Regions from separate parts of the Shewanella sp. MTB7 genome, predicted to be linked through region 2. Evidence: predicted binding sites of a transcription regulator. Region 2 holds the regulator's gene; the other holds the start of a gene.

Evidence for each region. Region 2 encodes LexA, which represses DNA repair genes until DNA is damaged. Its sites were predicted from a motif close to TACTGTATNNNNATACAGTA; they were not measured.
Region 1: the regulator LexA is predicted to act here: its motif matches at 2,030-2,049, upstream of HWQ47_RS26690 (DNA-methyltransferase).

The regions. Positions count from the first base shown of each region.
Region 1 is NZ_CP085636.1:6,094,698-6,099,120, forward strand. It holds gene HWQ47_RS26670 (hypothetical protein) at 1-238, shown strand, start outside; gene HWQ47_RS26675 (hypothetical protein) at 242-1,270, shown strand; gene HWQ47_RS26680 (hypothetical protein) at 1,272-1,688, shown strand; gene HWQ47_RS26685 (hypothetical protein) at 1,685-1,915, opposite strand; gene HWQ47_RS26690 (DNA-methyltransferase) at 2,198-3,226, shown strand; gene HWQ47_RS26695 (MFS transporter) at 3,490-4,423, opposite strand, start outside.
Region 2 is NZ_CP085636.1:346,139-350,561, forward strand. It holds gene coxB (cytochrome c oxidase subunit II) at 1-164, opposite strand, end outside; gene HWQ47_RS01530 (cell division inhibitor SulA) at 598-1,110, opposite strand; gene lexA (transcriptional repressor LexA) at 1,107-1,715, opposite strand; gene plsB (glycerol-3-phosphate 1-O-acyltransferase PlsB) at 2,179-4,423, shown strand, end outside.

The DNA.
Region 1 (4,423 bases), 620 kb from region 2:
ACTGTTGTTCGAAACGGATATAGGTACTCATTATTTCAGTCAAAAATTCACTGTTATTGATTTAGACAGTCCAGCACAGCGCAGTAATTTTATATTTGTCAGAACGGGTAGAAGTTTTCAGGATGCGCTAACCATTGGCTGGTCGCCGCTGATTGGGCTCCCACGAGGTGATGTGTATGTTGACGGGTACGTTCGCGCAACTCATGACTTTGAAATAATTGATTATATAGAGGAATAAAACATGCTTAATCAAGAATTAGCCATTGGTTTTGATACCATGGGTGCCGGTGACAGTATCAACAATCAAATCTACCCGTTTAAAGTGACGTCACCGGATGCAGCGACCATCGTTGCGGGGCGAGGCTCAGGGCAAGCCCTGCAAATGACACCTGGCGCGACGTTGCAGTATTTGCCAGATGATAATCGTGTCGGTCCGTGGGGAGTCTCTGTGGGCTGTGCCATCAAGTATACCCAGCTTGCTCCTGCTGATGAGGCGTTAATTTGTGGCGCGTTCTATACCGATACAGCGATAACATTCACGGAGTTGTTAGCAACCGAGGACTATACCGCCCTTATCATCAAATCCGGCAGCGTGTGGTTATATGAAAAACACCAAGGCGTGCTGAAAACAACGGACATCACCTCATTTTCGCCAGCGAATTGGCTGTATTTCGAGTTTAGAACCACGACCAATGCAACCACATCGACAAGCTATTGGACTCGAGTGTATTTACATGGCGTTCAACTACTGGGTTTCTCCAGTAAAGCGCGCTCCAACATGCCGTTAAGGGTCGTGTATGCGGCCACACAATCGGGCGCTATCATGATTGATGATGTCTACACGCATGTTCAAGTATCAACCGCGAATCATGTGGTATTGGCATCAGCAAAAGTAAAGTGCTTGCCGTTAACGGAAGTGCTAGAAACATCCTGGTCTGTGGAAGGCGCAGAGCCTGAGCATACAGCCCTTAATGACTTAAACGACAGCACTGGCATACAAAGCGCGAATGCAGCCAAGGGCAAATATAGGATAAGCAATGATGTGCAATCGGTTCATCTGGTTAACTACCACATCAGGGCGCGCAGTGATAACAGCAGTGGTGTGATGCAGATTAACGCTGGAAAAGTAGGATCATCAAACGAGTCAGCGTTGACCACTATCGGCGCCACCGCAGAGTTAAGAACCAACATTATTCGCGGGGTCGCTCATCCTCAGTACAGCTGGGAGCGAGATTTGAATGACGGCGCTAGCTTGATTTTACGGACGTAACATGGACATTACGCAAGCAAACGTTGAAGTATTAACGACTGAAAAAGCGCCCATGGATGTGGCGCAAGTCAGTGTCGAGGTATTAACCACGTTCAGCGGCGTTGATATCACTCAAGCGAGTGTTGAAGCGTTAACGACTGAGCAATCGCCAATGGCCGTATCAGTTGCCAGTGTCGAGGTGCTAACCACATACAGCGGGGTTGATATTACTCAAGCAAATGTTGAAGTGTTAACCACAGAGCAATCACATTTCAATGTTTCACAAGTCAGTGTTGAAGTGTTGACCGTGGCCCCGCTGGTGATATCACTGCGAACGCTGGCGATAAAGCTCGGGGTTAAAAAGTCGCTGCGTGCAGTATGTGAGGCGACAAATACTCGTTCACTGCGTGCGGCATGGACTGTGGCTTATAAGGATTAAAGATTAAAGGACAATTGGCCATCATCTAGGGCAAACCCTGCTGCGTGATTGCCCCGCATGGTGTGAATAACGCCTGCAATGGTTGAATCGACTTTGAATCGAGTGAGACAGTTCTCATCTAAACAGTCGCAGTAAAGCACTTGGTAGCCAACGGCGATCCTCTTACTGGTACGAATAGTCGTTTTATTGCCGTCGCAAACAGGGCAGATCGCTTTAAAGACAGGCATCGGCATATTCAGCTTATAGAAGGGGAATTGAGAGCATTGTCGCAGTGAAAGTTAATTGTGGCAAGGGATGCTATTTTAATATAGGTGAGATTCATCATTATAATAAATGATATATACTGTATATTTAAACAGTGTGATGACATTAAATGAAACCAATACTCTGCATCAGATGTGGCAAAAAATTGTGTTATATCGAGCATGGACATATAACAATAAAGTGCCCACGTTGTAAATTTATTACTGAACAGAACACCCCGAGTGTCCACGCTGGAACACGCAGTAATGCAAAAGAAACTAACGCTCCTCAATTGTGATTGTTTAACCTCACTCAAGACGTTACCAGATAACAGTATTGACCTGATTGTCACCGACCCTCCGTATTACAAAGTAAAACGGGATGCTTGGGATAACCAATGGGCCACGCAAGAGGAGTTCTTATCCTGGCTTGATTGTGTCGCTTTGGAGTTATGGCGGGTATTAAAGCCTTCGGGCACGCTGTATTTGTTTTGCAGCTCTCGCCTTAGCGCTGAAACGGAGCTGCTACTTAAGCAGCGCTTTGATGTTCTGAATCATATCGTGTGGACCAAGCCAAGCGGCCCGTGGAATCGAGCATGCAAAGAAACGCTACGCTCATTTTTCCCCGCGACTGAGCGTATCATCATGTGTGGCCACTATGATTCGGAAGGCTTTGCCAAAGGGAGCTCGAATTATCACATCAAGTGCCAGGACTTAAAAGGTAAGGTGTTTGCGCCACTCATCAATTACTTTAAAGATGCTAAAGAACGACTGAATGTACCGGCTAAAGAGATCAACAAAGCCACCAGTACCCAAATGTCATCTCATTGGTTCAGCAGCTCACAATGGAAGTTACCGACCGCGAAACAATACGCACAACTGCAGGAGTTGTTCGCACGGTACGAGCATGATGCGCTTGAAGCTTCACATGAGGATTTAACCGGGCGATTTACTGCCTTAAATCATGACTACCTGATGCTAGTTCGTCAGTACGATGATTTAAAGGCGGAGTATCAATCTCTTAGGCGACCGTTTACGGTGATCAAAGAGGTGCCATTTACGGATGTATGGTCATTTGCATCAGTGCCATATTATCCTGGTAAGCATCCATGCGAAAAGCCGGCGCCACTGCTTGAGCATATTATCGCTGCGAGCAGTCGTGAGGATGAAGTAGTCCTGGACTGTTTTATGGGGAGCGGTTCGACAGGTAAAGCAGCATTGAAGCTAGGGCGACAGTTTATCGGTATAGAGATGGATGCAAAGATTTTTAATCAAACGATAAGCGGTTTTAAGTAGTGGCACGGTAATCAATAAAAACCGCCAATTAAGGCGGTTTTTTCATTCCTAACGGTTAGGTGTGGTCAGTGAATTGCCAGTTCCTTGCTGAGCAAGGCTTTCAAGGCGATATTTAAGCCCCTTGCGGTGCGTTTTTAACTTTCTAACGGTTACATGTGGTCAATATGTGGTAACGCATAAATAAAACTATAATTAAACCAATAGATTAAGCCCATATAGCAGACCTCTCTTGAGGGCTTTATTATTTATTGAGAATTAAAAAGTTAACTCTTTCTGCGTAAGAGATTGATTGCCGAGCGCCAAAAAACAACTTCTTTGACACAAAGAAAAATCAATACCAGCAGGTTACCAACAGCCAGCAAAATAAACAGCTCCGTTATCTGCCACCCTAGTACCTGTAGTACCAACATGGCTAATAGCGCTGATGTGATCATAAATAGGGCATTGAGAATGTTATTTGCCGCAATGACTTGCGCTCTCTCACTTGAGTTAGCCCTAGATTGGATAAAGCTATATAAGGGCACTATATAGATCCCCCCACTGACTCCTATCATAAAGAGATCAAACATAAGACGGAAATGGTTTGTGGTCATCATAAAATCGATCGCGTCATACACAAGCGCCACCGAACTTGGTATCGCAAATACAAAATCGATACCAAATAGAGCCAGTCCACACAAGCCTAGTGGTACAACTCCAAGCTCAACTATCCCTTTAGATAAACGTACCGAGATAAAGGAACCACTGGCGATACCCAATGAAAACAGGGCTAATAGCACTGAAACAACACTAGGATCAGAGAAAAGAAATAACCGGGTAAAGTTCGGAAATTGAGTCAGATAGGTAGCACCAAGAAACCAGAACCAACTAATACCTATGATTGCAGCCCAAATTTCATGATGTTGAGACACCCACTTAAGGATTTTCCAGCTTCCTTTTCGAGGCAGATGTTGTGCGCCATCATCCGCAGGCAAAGCGGGGATATTCCAACTAGCAATCACACCTATCGCCGCCAAAACAACCACCAGTACAGCCGCGATTGCTAAAGCATGCTCACTCGATACCAGTACTCCGGCACCAACAGTACCACACAAGATAGCAAGAAAAGTACTGACCTCAACCCAGGCATTACCACGAACTAACTCTTCAGGTTTTAGCGTTTGAGGTAGAAGTGCATATTTCACTGGTCCAAAATAG
Region 2 (4,423 bases):
ACCAGGAACCCGATGGCGCAGCAGATATATAGGATAATCATGTGGAGGTTATAAACCTGACCACTGATATCGGTGACCCCTTGAGTCATATTCAAGGGCATCTCTGATGCCAACATGGATGGCGTAAACAGCAACGCCAAAAAACAATACAACACTTTCTTCACTAGACTTCTCCTCTGTCAAAATATAAGACAAAGAAGAGTCACACAGTAAGTCTCTGCTCTATGCAAACTCTTCAAGTTCCCAACAAAGCAACGATGACTTCAAAGTACATTAGTGGTTTTACTTTTTTATTGTAAAAAGTAAGCAGTCTTGTTGTTTGCTGCCAGGATAACCACATTTGTACCAACTACTGGCTATATCTGATCCGATTTCATCTAGGCAAAACAATGCAGTTATATCACTGTGAATTGATTTACTTTGCAGACGACTAAATCGTTTGGATATAACAAATTATCGTTGTTATATCTCTAACCTACTTGGTGTTGAAATATTGATCAAGATCACTTTTTCTTTATTTTAAAAATAATTCGATACAAAAAAGCCCCAATAAGGGGCTTGAAGTCAGTTTATTAGCTTATTATTTATTGGCTGTATTTAGTGAACAGAGCCGAACAAACTTGGTTTTATAGTGGAATCGAGTACGTGGTTATGCGCTTCTATTTGCAAACCGGCATTAGCATCTTCAATCACAATACCTAAAGCTCTGGCACTTTTAGCAACAATTTGCAGGCGGCGACTATCACGTGCATCTAAAGATTGAGTCCAACACAGTACTGCACTTGATGTGCCGCTTGTTAGTGCTTTTTCCATCGCCCAGAGTGTTTCGACTTCATCTTTGGCATGGACGAGTAGGACTCGGTTCATCCTAACTCCTGCTTCTGCTAACACCTGTTTGTAACCAATATTTGGTGGGCTGATTAACACGATCCACTGTCCTTGGAGACTTAATGTGGCAAGTTGAGCACTTACCTGTCGTAACTCATCGCGTCCATGGGTGTGGGTTGCCACCGTCGAAATAGTGCTTGATCGTAACTGATTCGAATACTGATTTTCGTGATCTAACCATAGTCCAGGGTGTCTAGGACCGTTACCGATTAATCTATTCATTGCCAACCTCCGTTGCGGATAACACCGACTGCCAATCCTTCGATATTTAGGCTTTGGTTAGTGAGATCAACGACTATCGGTTTATAATCTTCATTTTCAGCGTGAAGATAAACAGTGTTGCCCTTTTTCTCGAAACGTTTAACGGTGACATCATCTTCAACTCGAGCAACAACGATTTGACCGTTTCTTGCCTGAGTAGATTTGTGAACGGCAAGAAGATCGCCTTCTAGGATACCGATGTTTTTCATGCTATCACCACGTACCCTAAGTAGAAAGTCAGCACTGGGGTGGAACATGTTTGGATCAACTTGGTAGTGCTGCTCTACATGCTCTTGGGCTAAAATAGGCTCACCAGCGGCGACTTGCCCTATCAAAGGTAGACCGGGTTCTTCTACCTGAGTTAACCTGATACCACGAGATGTGCCAGGAATAATCTCAATACAGCCTTTCTTAGCTAAGGCCTTTAGATGTTCCTCTGCGGCGTTGGCGCTTTTAAAACCCAAACGTTTGGCAATCTCTGCACGGGTAGGAGGCATACCTGTCTCGGCAATATTGCACTTAATTAGTTCAAGAATTTCAGCTTGTCGTGGTGTCAATGGTCTCATGGGTGATCCTGTCTTTCTATACAGTAACTGTCAGTATATACAGTATCTTGTGCAGTGCAAGTATTAACCACATTTTATCTATTTTTCTCTTTCTTTTTACTCTTTATTTAGGCTGATGCAACAACGAAGTGGGCTTGCGCAAAGCTTTCGTTGATGGGTTACTATTGTAATCTAGAGTGCACTTTATTCTGCGTTATTGATTTTGCCAAGGGAACAACCATTACCAACAATCAATATCTTGCCTAAAGCACATTAAGTTCTCACTGAATCCTGCATTTCTAAGTAGCTTGGGTATATTCAGGGACTGCTGTATGAAAGCCGTGAAGTCATCAATCATCAATATGGAACTCATATATACATAACTTCAGTTGGCACTCAGATATAGGGCTAGCTAATTTTGGTGGAATTATTCAATATCTGGTACTCTATGCAGTTATTAAATAAAACACATTGCATAAGAATAATGTCCAAACAAGACTCTCTTTGGTTTAAATCACTACGCTGGCTTCAGAAAAAGTTGGTGCACACTATTGTCGTGCCTCATGAACCTTTTAAAGATCTTAATTTAGATCCTGAAAAGCCCTTGGTTTACGTTATGAAAACTGAATCTCTAAGTGATATCGCTGCGCTCAGTGAGATCACCGGTGAGTTAGGTTTGCCTAGTCCTTATGATCCGCTTGTGGTTGAGGGGGAATCGACTCCAAGAGTCGTTTGCTTAGAAGGGGCTAAGCCTCTAATGGGTAAAAGGAAGAGTAACGAATTCTTTATGAGCAGTTTTATGGGTCTATTAAAGGCGCATAAAAATAGCCCAGATCTGGATATACAACTCGTACCAGTGAGTCTTTATTGGGGAAGAACGCCGGGTAAAGAAGATGACACCATGAAAGCCGCGGTGCTTGAACGTGAAAATCCAACCTGGTTGCGTAAATGCTTGATGATCTTATTTTTAGGTCGACATAACTTTGTACAGTTTTCTAACTCTGTGTCGATCCGTTATATGGCCGATGAACATGGCACAGACAAACGTATTGCTCAAAAACTTGCGCGGGTAGCACGAGTGCATTTTAGTCGTCAGCGTAAAGTGATGACAGGCCCGGTTTTACCTAAGAGGCAAGCACTTTTTCATGCCTTGATTAACTCTGACACCTTAAAGAAAGCGATCCAAGAGGAAGCTGCCAGCAAGAAGATCTCCGAAGTTGAAGCTAGATCAAAAGCGATGGAGTATCTTGATGAAATAGCGGCGGACTATTCAGACAGTCTAGTGCGTATTGCAGAACGTTTTCTAACCTGGTTATGGAATAAGCTGTATAAAGGGATCAATATCAAAGGTGCTGAGCAGATCAGGCAGTTGCACCATGATGGTCATGAAATCATCTATGTTCCTTGTCACCGTAGCCATATGGATTACCTGCTGCTCTCTTATATTCTCTATTATCAAGGTATGGTGCCGCCGCACATCGCTGCCGGTATTAACCTAAATTTCTGGCCTGCAGGTCCTATGTTCCGTCGAGGTGGTGCATTCTTCATTCGTCGTAGTTTTAGGGGGAACAAGTTGTATACCGCTGTTTTCCGTGAATATTTGGATCAACTATTTACAAAAGGCTATTCGGTTGAGTACTTCACCGAAGGTGGTCGTTCTCGCACTGGACGCCTACTTGCTCCTAAGACCGGGATGATCGCTATGACACTGAATAGTGTGCTGCGCGGTATGGAACGCCCTGTAACACTTGTGCCAGTCTATCTTGGTTATGATCATGTGATGGAAGTGGCAACCTACCATAAAGAGTTAAGTGGTAAGAAGAAAAAGAAAGAGTCTGTTTGGCAGCTTGTTGGGGCTTTACGCAAGCTGGGTAATTTTGGCCAAGGCTATGTCAACTTTGGCAAACCGATCACATTACATAACTTTCTCAATGAACAGGTTCCTGGTTGGCGTGAAGAGATCGCTAACGATCCTGAGCAGAGACCAACTTGGTTGACACCAGTGGTGAACACGCTTGCGAATCAAGTGATGACCAATATTAACGATGCAGCAGCAGTGAGTTCAGTGACCCTGACCAGCTTAGTTTTGTTAGCCTCTGAGCAGAATGCTTTAGAAAGAACTCAGCTTGAAAAGCAACTGGATCTGTATCTTAAATTGCTAAAAGACCTACCATACACTTCATATACTTCAGTTGTTGAAGGTGATGGTAAGCAGCTAGTTACACAGGGTTTGGAGCTTAAGAAGTTTCAGCTGGAGAGCGATCCATTAGGTGATATTATCTCAATCGATGAGAGTATCTCGATCGCGATGACCTATTACCGTAATAATATTATTCACCTTATGATCACTCCTTCACTTGTTGCTAGCTGTTTGACTCAACATGAACGGATAACCAGAGCTGAAATTATCGATATTATTGCTGATTTCTACCCTCTGCTTCAGGCTGAACTGTTCATGGGAGTAAAGGATACGGCTCGATTAGTTGAGCAGATACTCGATCTGTTTATTGAACAGAACTTGATCACAGAAGACGCAGGTTTTACTGTTATTGAGACTCAGATTAATCAGTTGTTACTGCTTGCAGGGACTGTTAGTGAAACGCTGCAGCGTTACGCTATCATCTTTAACCTGCTTGCTGATTTTCCAGAGATGGAACGTTCAGCTCTTGAGGCTGAAAGTCATAGATTAGCCAAGCGGTTAGGTGCCTTGCATGGAATTACTGCACCTG